DNA from 3 places in the Mesorhizobium sp. LCM 4576 genome. Region 2 is predicted to be linked to each of the others. Evidence: predicted binding sites of a transcription regulator. Region 2 holds the regulator's gene; each other region holds the start of a gene.
What was found. Region 2 encodes LexA, which represses DNA repair genes until DNA is damaged. Its sites were predicted from a motif close to TGTTCNNNNTGTGTTCNG; they were not measured.

Region 1 (5,181 bases), on a different contig from region 2:
GCTTCCCGCCGCTGTTGCCCGCCGACCTGCCCAACTGGCTGTTCACCTCCTTCGTCGGCCCCGGCAACATGTTCCGCATGTCTTTCCTGTGGTTCGTGGCGGTCGCGGTGCTGACCTCACTGATGCTGTCGCGCACCAATTTCGGCAATTGGATCAAGGCCACCGGCGGCTTCCTGCCGGCCGCCGCCTCGATGGGCATCCCGACCGCCAGGGTCAAGATCGTCTGCTTCATGCTGTGCTCGGTCCTGTCCGGCTTTGCCGGCATGCTGCAAGTGCTGCGGCTGGGCTCGCCCCTGCCTTCGATCGGCGAAGGGCTGGAACTGCAGGCGGTTGCCGCCGCGGTCATCGGCGGCGCCTCGCTCACCGGCGGCATCGGCACGGTGATGGGCGGCATCATCGGCACGACGCTGATCCGCGTCATCGACAACGGGCTTGTGCTCAGCCATGTCGACGCCAACTGGTTCAAGTTCGCCATCGGCTTCCTCACCATCTTCGCCGTCGTCGCCAATGCCTGGATGCGCAAGCGCGCCAAGGCCATCAAGATGGAGGGCTGAAGCGGTGAGCGACGCGATCATCTCGGTGCGTGACCTGCACAAATGGTATTCCGGCGTGCATGCGCTGAAAGGCGTCTCGCTCGACTTCCGGCGCGGCGAGGCGCTCGGCCTGGTCGGCGACAACGGCGCCGGCAAGTCCACGCTGATCAACATCCTGTCGGGCGTCCACCGCGCCGACCAGGGCGAGATCCAGGTCGAGGGCAGGGCGGTCAGCATCGCCACGCCGCGCGACGCCATGGATCTCGGCATCGAGACCATCTACCAGTACAACTCCATGGTCCCCACCATGTCGATCGCCCGAAACCTGTTCATCGGCCGCGAGCCGACCCGGTTCTCGATCCTCGGCGTCGGCATCCTCGACCAGAAGAAGATGGCCGAGGAGAGCATCCGCGCCATCGCCAATGTCGACCTGCATCTGCGCTCGCCCGACGCGCTCGTCGGCGAGCTGTCCGGCGGCCAGCGCCAGGGCGTCGCCATCGCGCGCGCCATGCATTTCAAGTCCAAGGTGATGATCCTCGACGAGCCGACCAATCATCTGTCGGTCAAGGAGACCAACAAGGTGATCGGCTTCGTGCGCGGGCTCAAGGAGCAGGGGGTGACCGGCGTCTTCATCAGCCACAACATGCACCACGTCTTCGACTGCTGCGACCGCATCGTGGCGATGGCGCGCGGCGAGGTGGTGCTGGACAAGCGTGTCGCGGACACCTCGATCGACGAAGTCCATTCTGTGCTGTGAGGAATAGGCAATGAAGGTGCTCGCTGGTCGTAACGTGCTGCTGACAGGCGGCCTCGGCTCGCTCGGCCGCGCCCAGGCGGTGACGCTGGCGCGGGCCGGCGCGCGCGTAATGGTGCTCGACCGTCCTGATGCCGCGAACGCGGTGGAGATCGTCGCCGGGTTGGCCGGCCAGGCTTCGGGCGATATCGCCTTCGTCGGCTGCGATCTCAACCGGCTGGCCGAGGCCGAAGCGGCGGTTGCGGCGCTGGCGGCGAGGGAAGGCGGCATCGACATATTGATCAACAACGCGGCGCTGATCATCAATCGGCCGTTCGAGGAATTCTCGCTCGCCGAGTATGAGGACCAGATCCGCGTCAATTCCTCGGCCGCCTTCGCGCTCGCGCGGGCCTGCGCTCCAGGCATGAAGGCCAAGGGCTATGGCAAGATCGTCAACTTCTGCTCGATCACCCTGAACGGCCGCTGGGACGGCTATGTGCCCTATGTCGCGTCGAAAGGCGCCATGCTTGGCCTCACCAAGTCGCTGGCGCGCGAGCTCGGGCCGCATGGCATCAGGGTGAATGCCGTGTCGCCGGGCGCGGTGGTCTCGGAGGCGGAAGAGCGCGTCTTCGGCGATCGGTTGAAGGAGTACAATGACTGGATCCTCGCGAACCAGAGCCTGAAGAAGCGCATCGAGCCGGACAACGTCGCCGATCTCGTGCTGTTCCTGGTCTCGCCCGCCTCCGACATGATCAGCGGCCAGAACATCGCCGTCGACGGCGGCTGGTGAGGGCATGGCCGGCGCGATCGAGCTGAACGACGGGCAGTCGAGATTGGTCTTGGCGCCTGAGAAGGGCGCTGCGATCGCCCGCTATGACGCTCTGGTCGTCGGCACCGCGCCAGTTCCCGTGCTGAAGCCTGGCGATGGCACCGGCGCGTCTGGTTGCCAGCTCCTCGTGCCGTGGTCGAACCGCATCTCCGGCGGGGGCTTCACCTTCGACGGCCGCTTTCATGCCGTCGAGCCGAATGTGCCTGGCGAAGCTTTCCCGATCCATGGCGACGGTTTCCAGAAGCCGTGGCGGCTTGTCCGCCATACCGACAGGGAAGCCGAACTCGCCCTCGATGACGGCGCGATCGGCCCTTATCGCTACAGGGCCTCGGTGGCCTACGCGCTGCGGAACGGAGCGCTGGAGGCGCGCCTCACGGTGGAGAACCGCGCCGGTATGCGCCTGCCTTACGGCCTCGGTTTCCATCCCTGGTTCCCGCGCGGCGACACAACCCTGCTGAAGGCGAAGGCGAAACGAGTCTGGCTTGAGGACGAGCGCCATTTGCCTGCCGGCGTCGTGCCGGTGAGCCAGCATCCGGGCTGGGATTTCGCGCAGGCCACGCCGCTGCCGCCGGAGTGGGTGAACAACGCCTTCGACGGATGGGACCGTCGCGCCTCGATCTCGCAGATCGAGGACGGGATCAAGGTCACGCTCATCGCTTCGCCGGAACTCGACGTCTACATCCTCTATTCGCCGTCGCGCGATGCCGACTTCTTCTGCTTCGAGCCGGTCTCGCACCCGGTCGACGCGCATCATGGCGAGGGGCTGACTGTGCTCGAAGATGGGGAGGCGATGAGCGCGACCATGCGGCTGGATTGGGCGGTCGTGGAGACGGATTGAGCACCCGCCCTCTACAACTCCTTCTCCGCCAGCTCCCTGAACCCGTCCGGCACCGAGCGCGTGCCTTCCAGCGCCACCGTGCCATAGCCCACTGCCTCCTTGCCGAAGCGCTGGCGAATCTTGTCGACGGCGCGGTCGGCGCCGAAGCGGGCAAGGCCCTTGCGGCTGCCGGGCCTGAGCTTCTCGTCGGCGAGGCCGAGCGGCAGTTCGAGCTGCAGCTCGGCATGCTCCTCCAGATGCGAGACGGAGATAGCGAGCAGCGAGATATCCCGCTCGCCCGGATGGGCGGCGAGCACGCCGCGAACCAGCTCCTCGGCGATCTCGGCGAGCATGGTGGTGGCCTGGATCGGCTGCTCCAGCGTGACGGAGCGGGTGACGGCGCGCATATCGGCGAAGCGTACACGCACGGTGACCGTGCGCCCGGGCCGGTCCTTGGTGCGCAACCGGCTCGCGACGCGGTCGGCCAGATGCAGCAGCGTCGGCACGAAGACGCGCGGCAGCGCGGGCTTGCGGCCCAGCGCCGACTGCGCACCGGCGGAATGTGCGCGCCGATGCGTCTCGAGCTTGCGCGGGTCGCGGTTCCAGGCGAGCGCGGCGAGCTTCTGGCCGGCGGCGTGGCCGATCAGCCGCTCCAGCGCGCCGCTATGCGTGCGCGCCAGCTGCCCGATCGTCTCGACGCCGATCTCGGCGAGTCTCGCCTTGGTCGCCGGGCCGACACCCCACATCAGCGTTACGGGCAGGTCGTGCAGGAAAGCGAGCTCGCTACCGGGCTCGACCACCACCAGCCCGTCGGGCTTGGCCACCTGCGAGGCGATCTTGGCGAGATGCTTCGTCCGCGCCACGCCGATCGAAATCGGYAGGCCGAGCTCGGCCTTCACCCGCTCGCGGATCTTTCGCGCGATCTCCTGCGGCGACCCGAACAGATGCGTGCAGCCGGCGACGTCGGCAAAGGCCTCGTCGATCGAGATGCGTTCGACCAGAGGCGTGAAATCGTCGAGTACCTTGATCGCCGCGTCGCCGAGGCGCTGATACTCGCTGAAGCGCCCGCCCACGAAGATGAGCTGCGGGCACAGCTCGCGCGCCTTGCGGCCGGGCATGCCGCCGCGGACGCCAAACACCTTGGCCTCGTAGGAGGCGGCCAGCACAACGCCGCCGCCGACGGCGATCGGCTTGCCGCGCAATGATGGATCGAGCAGCTGTTCGACGGAAGCGTAGAAGGCGTCGAGATCGGCATGCAGGATGGTGGCGGCCGCAGCGGTGGTCGTGGTGGCGGCCATCAAACGCTCCCATGGCCATTTGTGTGGCATTGCAGCATTAGCTGCATCTTTTGTAAGGGGAATTAGCGGAACATAAAGAGAACAAAAGAAGTTCTCTGTCAAGCCGCCACGTTTGAACGTGCAAGGTTCCACAACCTGTGGCTACAGCCGCAGATAGAGCGCAGGTTGCGTCCTGAGGAAATGTTGCCGCAAGCGAAAGAGGGGCGCCTCAGGGCCACCCACTCTTCGCTTCTGTGCCGAGGTCTGGGACGACCCCAGCTTCTGCCGTCTCACCTTCGAAGGCGATCGACTGCGCTATGCCGGCTTGGCGTATTGCTCGGCACTCAGGACCTCAATGCATTGGAACGGCTGATTGCCTTCCACCCAGGCGTCGTGGCCGGGCGGGATGGTATAGGAAGAGCCGGCCTCGAAGGTCTTTTGCGTGCCGTCGGTCAGCCGCACCGTGATCGAGCCGGACACGACATAGCCGACATGCGAGACTTGGCAACTGTCGGTCTTGACCACCGGTTTCACGCATTCCGACCACTTCCAGCCCGGCTGCATGTTCATCCGCCCGAGCGTATAGCCCGGCAGCCGGACGATCTCGACACGCGTCTTGGCCGGCGCGCGGACCTCGTCGGGAYTGTTGTGTGATTTGGATTCGAGCTTCGTCACATTCACAGCAGTTTCAGCCACGGCATCCTCCCATATGTGAAGCGGCGCCTGACATTGCGATCGTCGGCGACCGCTGTCTCATACATACGCCTTATTATGAGAGTTCGCTAATGTAATTGGAGGCATTCCTCGACCGGGAGATTTTGGCGCTTCTCGTCGAAAGTTATTGCGGACCTGATCGCCGGGTGCTTTCCTGTTTTCGCACTGGCACGGCGGTGGTTGAGGGACCCATCCGTTCTCGCTCGACAGGAGAATTCGATGCGACCCTCGGCAAAGATCAAAGCGATACCGTCGCGCCTTTTCGCAATCCCTATAAG
Region 2 (4,234 bases):
ACTATCGCGCCGGCAAAACGACCGCGCCGCCGGCAAAACGTTCGTTGCTCGGGTTCCTGTCGCGAAAACTGGCGGTCGGTGTGGGTGGCGCCGCCGTGACGTCGCTCATCGCGGGCAGCGCGACATTACTGTTTGCGATCTGGCATTTCCAGCGCGTGTCGCCGCTCAGCCTGCTCGCCAACCTGGCGGTCATGCCGATCGTCTCGCTGATCGTCATGCCGTTCGCCGTGCTGAGCGCACTGGCCATGCCCTTCGGCTTCGACGGTCCGTTCCTCTTTGTCATGGGCAAGGGGCTGACGGCGATGATCGCCATTTCGTCGTGGATCTCCGAGCGCTCACCGGTCGACGCCGTCGGGCTGATCTCGATCCAGTCGGTGCTGCTGGCGACGGTCGCGCTGGTGATCGCGACGATGGCCACCACCTGGCTGAGGCTTGCCGCCGTTCCCTTTGCGCTCGCCGCGCTGCTGGCCATTCCGCATGTCCGCACGCCGGATGTACTCATTTCCGAGGACGCGCATCTGGTGGCGATGCCGATCGGCGGCGGCGAGCTTGCCGTCAATCGCGAACGTTCCAACGAGTTCACCACCGACAACTGGAAACGGGCGCTGAAAGCCGAGACAATCGTGCCGCCGGAGACGTTTGCCAAAGATGCGCTGGACATCGCCGATCCCGTCGACCTGCCGCCCGGCTCGCCGTTCTACTGTACGGGTGATCTCTGCATCGGCCGGCATCCATCCGGCGCCATCGTCGCACTCGCTGAAAACCGCGACAGTGCCCGGCCTGCCTGCGGCTTCGCTGATCTCATCGTCATCAACGACGCCACCGCCTACAATCCTTGCTACGATCCGCGCGTGCTTGTCGTCACCAAGCGGCAGCTGGCGCGCGACGGCAGCGCCGCCGTCTTCTTCGATCCGCAATCGGCAACCGCGCGGCCGGCCGTCCGCTATGCTGTGGAAGAGCCATATCGGCCCTGGCACGAGCAGCGGAAATATACTCGCGAGGCGAGAGGACTGCCGCCTTATCAAAAGCCTGAGCGGGCGGATGCGAAACCTTCGCAACCGGATCAGTAGCGGCGGATCAACCCAACAAGCTTGCCCTGCACCTTGACCCGGTCCGGCCCGAAGATGCGGGTCTCGTAGGCCGGGTTGGCGGCCTCCAACGCGATCGAGGCGCCCTTGCGGCGGAAGCGCTTGAGCGTCGCTTCCTCGTCATCGACCAGCGCGACCACGATCTCGCCCGGGCTTGCCGTGTTGGCGTTGCGGATGATGACGGTGTCGCCGTCGAAGATGCCGGCTTCTATCATCGAGTCGCCCTTGACCTCCAGCGCGTAATGCTCGCCGCCGGCGATCATGTCCGGCGGCACTGTGATCGAATGCGTCTGGTGCTGGATGGCGTCGATCGGCACGCCGGCGGCGATGCGGCCCATCACCGGAATGGATACGGCGGACCCGGCATCGTCGTCATTGCTTGGCGTCGGGGCGCGCGATGGCGCAGCCGGCTTGATCTGACGGTTGAGATTGTTCTGACCCAGGCTTCCCTGGATGACGCTCGGCGAAAACTTCTTCGCTGCATTGAGGCCGGGGGCGATCGAGTCGGGCAGCCGCAACACTTCCAGCGCTCGCGCCCGGTTCGGTAGCCGGCGAATGAAGCCGCGTTCCTCCAGCGCCGTGATCAGCCGGTGGATGCCGGACTTGGAGGCGAGGTCGAGCGCTTCCTTCATCTCGTCGAAAGACGGCGGAATCCCGCTTTCCTTCAGCCTTTCGTGGATGAACATCAGAAGTTCATGTTGTTTGCGCGTCAGCATGGCGGCCCCCACGGGTTCTGAAACCAGAATCAGAAAAACAAACCCAGAACAAACACTATCTGTTCCAGTTGTGTTCCGCAACCGTTTAAAGTTTAGTGAATTTGTTGACGTTTTGTTTAGCGTAACATCAGAACGCTGCATTCGGCGCCGGTTTCGGCTGCCGGCGCGAAAGGCTCGCGCACGATCAGGCCGTTGGCGTCGGCGAGCATTCTGAGCATCGAGGAGTCCTGGATGCTGAAGGGAGTCGCAATCAGCGTGCCGGCGTCCTCGCGCACGACGGCGCGCACATAGTCCTGCCTGAGGTCGTTGGCCTGCATCGCGGCGCCCAGCCGGGCCACCCGCACGTCCTGCCTGTGGTCGCGGCCGCCGAGCCGGGCAAGCAGAGGCTTCAGGAAAAGCTGCGAGCAGACGATGCTGGCCACCGGGTTGCCGGGCAGGCCGATGCAGCGGACATTGCCAAGCCGGCCGAACATCAGAGGTTTGCCGGGGCGCATGGCGATCTTCCAGAAGTCGAGCTGCATGCCTTCGCCGGTCAGCACGTCATGGATCAGGTCGTGGTCGCCGACGGAGGCGCCGCCGAGCGTGACGATGACATCGGCATTCGCCTCGACCGCTTTCCTGACCAACGCGGCGATCGCCTCCTTGCGGTCGGCGGCGATGCCGAGATCGAGCGCACGTGCGCCGACCGACTGGGCGGCGGCGGCGACGCCATATGCATTCGACGAAATGATCTGATCGGGGCCGAGCGCGCTGCCCGGGGGCAGCAGTTCATCGCCGGTGGCGATGATTGCGACCAGCGGCCGGCGTACGACATTCAGGGCGGGATGGTTGGCCGAGGCGGCCAGCGAAAGGGCTGCCGCATCGAGCACGCGGCCCTTTTCGAGCAGCACGTCGCCCTCACCGAAGTCGAGCCCGCGGCGGCGTACGTTGCGTGCTTTCGCGGTCGGTTCCGTGACCTCGATCCTGCCATTGCCGCGATCGCGGACGTTTTCCTGAATGACGATGGTGTCGGCGCCTTCAGGCAGCGGCGCGCCGGTGAAGATGCGCACGGCCTGGCCTTCGCCGACGGTCCCGGAAAAGCCGCGGCCGGCAGGCGCCGTGCCTATGACTTCGAGTTGCGCCGGCGCCGAAGCGACGTCGGCGGCGCGCGCGGCGTAGCCGTCCATGGCGGAGGCGTTGAAGGGCGGCTGCGTGCGCAGCGCCACGACCGGTTCCGCCAGGACCCGCGCGGCTGCATCCGCCAGCGGAATGCTTTCGCCCGGCAAAGGTGCTGCGCCATCGAGCAGGCGTTCGAGCGCTTCGGCGACCGGAACCAAAGCCATCAGGCATCCACCTTGTAATCGCCCGACTTGCCGCCGGTCTTCTCGACCAGCCGGATACCGGAAATCACCATGCCGCGGTCCGCCGCCTTGGCCATGTCGTAAATGGTGAGGCAAGCGACCGAGGCGGCGGTCAGCGCCTCCATCTCCACGCCGGTCTTGCCGGTGACACGGGCGAGCGCGGTGACCCTGAGGCCGGGCAGCGTGCGGTCCGGCTCGATCTCGACGGCCACTTTGGTGAGAAGCAGCGGATGGCAAAGCGGGATCAGCTCATGCGTCTTCTTCGCGGCCATGATGCCGGCGATACGCGCTGTGCCCAGCACGTCGCCTTTCTTGGCGTCGCCAGCAAGAATCATCTCCAGCGTTTCAGGTTGCATGGAGACAACGCCTTCGGCGATCGCCGTGCGCGTCGTCTCGGCCTTGTCGCCGACATCGACCATGTTGGCTTCGCCCTTGGCGCCGAGATGGGTGAGGGCCATATCAGACGGCCTCGGCCGCTGCCTTGCCCGTCAGCAGAAGCTCGGTTGCCGCGGCCACATCGGCCTGTCGCATCAGGCTCTCGCCGACCAGGAAGGTGCCGATCTTGCTCTTCTCCAGCCGGCGGCAATCCTGATGCGTGAAGATGCCGCTTTCGCCGACCAGCAGCCGGTTCGCCGGCACCATCGGCGCCAACCGTTCGGAAGTCTCAAGGCTGGTCTCGAAGGTCCGCAGATTGCGGTTGTTGATGCCGATCAGCCGCGACGACAATTTTAGCGCACGCTCCATTTCAGCCTCGTCATGCACCTCGATCAGAGCGTCCATGCCGAGCTCGAAGGCGGTCGCTTCGAGGTCCCTGGCCAGCGTGTCGTCGACGCTCGCCATGATGATCAGGATCGCGTCGGCGCCCCAGGCGCGCGCTTCGTAGACCTGGTAGGGATCGAACAGGAAATCCTTGCGCAGGGCCGGCAAGCGTACCGCTGCCCGCGCCGCCGTCAGGAATTCCGGCGCGCCCTGAAAGGACGGAGCATCGGTCAGCACCGAAAGACAGGCTGCGCCACCTTTCTGATAAGCCCCGGCGAGCGCCGGCGGATCGAAATCGGCGCGGATCAGGCCTTTGGAAGGGCTGGCCTTC
Region 3 (2,665 bases), on a different contig from region 2:
GTAGAAACGCGGGCCGCCGATGACGCGGTAGTTGAGGCCCAGCGTGATGAAGCGGTCTTCGAAGGCGCGCATCTGGAAGGACGCGCGCACCAGAATCGCCATGTCGTTCAGATTGTGCTTCTGCCGCTGATAGGCCTCGATGGCGTCGCCGATGGCCCTGGCCTCTTCCTCCGAATCCCAGGCGGCATGGACATGCACCTTGTCGTCCTCGGGGTCGTCGCGATCGGTGAACAGCGTCTTGCCGAAGCGGCCCTCATTGTGGGCGATGAGGTGAGAGGCGGCGCCCAGGATGTGCGCGGTGGAGCGGTAGTTGCGCTCCAGGCGGATGATGGTGGCGCCCGGGAAATCCTTGTCGAAGCGCAGGATGTTGTCGACCTCGGCGCCGCGCCAGCCATAGATCGACTGGTCGTCGTCGCCGACGCAGCAAATATTTACGCTCACGGGCTGTTCCGCGCCTGCCGGCGCGGGCCCTCCGCTAGGGCCTCGCAATGGCTCGGACGCCCGGTCGGGCTTGCGGCCTTCGGCCGAATGCGAACTCGCAGAGCGTCCCGCATTTGGCCGCTGCGCCAGAAGCCTTAGCCACATGTATTGCGCGGTGTTGGTGTCCTGGTACTCGTCGACCAGGATGTATTTGAACTTGCGGTGATACTCCTTCAGCACGTCCGAATAGGCGCGGAAGATGCGGATCGGGTGATAGAGCAGGTCGCCGAAGTCGCAGGAGTTCAGCGTCTGCAGCCGTTCCTGATAGGCTTTGTAGAGCTGGCGGCCCTTGCCGTTGCCGAAGCTGCGCGCATCGCCTTCCGGAATCTCATCGGGGCCGAGGCCCTTGTTCTTCCAGTTGTCGAGCATCTGGGCGAAGGTCTTGGCCGGCCAGCGCTTGTCGTCCAGCCCTTCGGCCTGGATCAGCTGCTTGATCAGCCGCACCACGTCGTCGGTGTCGAGAATGGTGAAATCGGATTTCAGCCCGGCAAGCTCGGCGTGACGGCGCAGAAGCTTGACGCCGATCGAGTGGAAAGTGCCGAGCCAGGGCATGCCTTCGACATTGCCTTCACCGATCAGGTGGCCGATGCGCTGCTTCATCTCGCGCGCGGCCTTGTTGGTGAAGGTGACGYCCAGGATCTGCGAGGGGAAGGCCCTGCCGGTGGCAAGGATGTGGGCTATGCGCGTGGTGAGCACCCGCGTCTTGCCGGTGCCGGCGCCGGCCAGCACCAGAACCGGGCCTTCGGTCGTTTCGACGGCGAGCCGCTGTTCCGGGTTCAGGCCCTTCAGATAATCGGGRGCGCCGTTCTGGCCGCTGCGGGCGGCCATGGCGCGCGCGGCTATGCCGGATGGGGCCGCCGCGGGCCGCGCATTCGGTTCATCGAAAAAAGGCATGTCCTCGGAAAAGCCCGACATCGCTCCCGAATGTAGTGATTCGGGAGCGAAAGACCAGAACTGTCTACGTTTTGTTCTAGTTTCGCGTGTCCGGCCCCAACTTGACAGCCGGAGCGGGTGAGGGAAAGCTGCCGGCAGGGCAGGGATTGCCGTCCCCGGAAGACGCCGTAAGCGCGCAACAGTCGAAGGAGCACCGTCTTGGCTGTCACCATCACCTCCCTCGTCCTCTTCCTCATCGGTCTCATTCTCGGCGGCGGCGGCATCTGGCTRGCGGTGCTGGGAGGCAGCTGGTACTATCTGATCGCCGGCCTGGTCTTCCTGATCACCGCCTGGCTGCTTTTCAGGCGCCGGTCGACCTCGCTCTGGCTCTATGCGCTGTTCGTGCTCGCCACTCTGTGCTGGGCGGTCTGGGAAATCGGCTTCGACTGGTGGCAGCTCGGTCCGCGCGGCGGCGTCATCGTGCTCGTGGCGCTTTGGCTTTTGACGCCATGGGCAAGGCGAGGTCTGCGGGGGCCGGACGGACGCGCGCCGCTGATCCTGGCCGTGCTCGCCTCGCTGGCGGTCGCCGGCTATTCGATGACCGCCGATCCTCACGACGTCGGCGGCACGCTCGGCACCGAAAAGGTGGCGGCGGCGGCCAATCTCGGCGGCGACATGCCGGCCGGCGAGTGGCACTTCTACGGCCGCACGCCTTTCGGGCAGCGCTATTCGCCACTCGACCAGATCACGCCGGACAATGTCGCCAAGCTGCAGCCGGCCTGGACCTATCGCACCGGCGACGTGAAGGGTCCCGACGACATCGGCGAAACGACCTATCAGGTGACGCCGCTAAAGGTGGGCGATGCGCTCTTCATCTGCACACCGCATAATTTCGCCATCGCCATCGATGCCGCGAGCGGCAAGGAAAAATGGCGCTACGATCCGAAGATCAAGCTCGACAACAACCGCCAGCACCAGACCTGCCGCGGCGTGTCCTACTATGCCGACGCCAAGATCGCCGCCGGCCAGCCCTGCGCGCAGCGCGTCTACCTGCCGACGTCGGACGCCCGCCTGATCGCGCTCGACGCCGCGAACGGGCAGGTGTGCCCATCCTTCGCCGAGGGTGGCACGCTGAACCTGATGGCCAACATGCCCTATCCGAAGTCCGGCTATTACTATTCGACCTCGGCGCCGCTTATCGTCGCCGGCAAGATCATCGTCGGCGGCGCGGTCAACGACAATTACTCGACCGAGGAGCCGTCCGGCGTCATCCGCGCCTTCGACGTCGACACCGGCGCGCTGCTGTGGAACT

Region 1: dinB (DNA polymerase IV) is a predicted target of LexA. The motif match lies at 4,277-4,294, and genes of this name have one in related genera.
Region 3: LCM4576_RS08500 (ATP-dependent helicase) is a predicted target of LexA. The motif match lies at 1,436-1,453, and genes of this name have one in related genera.

What each region holds. Positions count from the first base shown of each region.
Region 1 is NZ_MDDT01000011.1:54,303-59,483, forward strand. It holds gene LCM4576_RS05085 (ABC transporter permease) at 1-554, shown strand, start outside; gene LCM4576_RS05090 (ATP-binding cassette domain-containing protein) at 559-1,290, shown strand; gene LCM4576_RS05095 (SDR family oxidoreductase) at 1,301-2,056, shown strand; gene LCM4576_RS05100 (aldose 1-epimerase) at 2,061-2,933, shown strand; gene dinB (DNA polymerase IV) at 2,945-4,210, opposite strand; gene LCM4576_RS05110 (cupin domain-containing protein) at 4,505-4,885, opposite strand.
Region 2 is NZ_MDDT01000004.1:160,465-164,698, forward strand. It holds gene LCM4576_RS00985 (ComEC/Rec2 family competence protein) at 1-1,070, shown strand, start outside; gene lexA (transcriptional repressor LexA) at 1,064-1,804, opposite strand; gene glp (gephyrin-like molybdotransferase Glp) at 1,921-3,126, opposite strand; gene moaC (cyclic pyranopterin monophosphate synthase MoaC) at 3,126-3,602, opposite strand; gene trpC (indole-3-glycerol phosphate synthase TrpC) at 3,604-4,234, opposite strand, start outside.
Region 3 is NZ_MDDT01000016.1:156,431-159,095, reverse strand. It holds gene LCM4576_RS08500 (ATP-dependent helicase) at 1-1,395, opposite strand, end outside; gene LCM4576_RS08495 (glucose/quinate/shikimate family membrane-bound PQQ-dependent dehydrogenase) at 1,573-2,665, shown strand, end outside.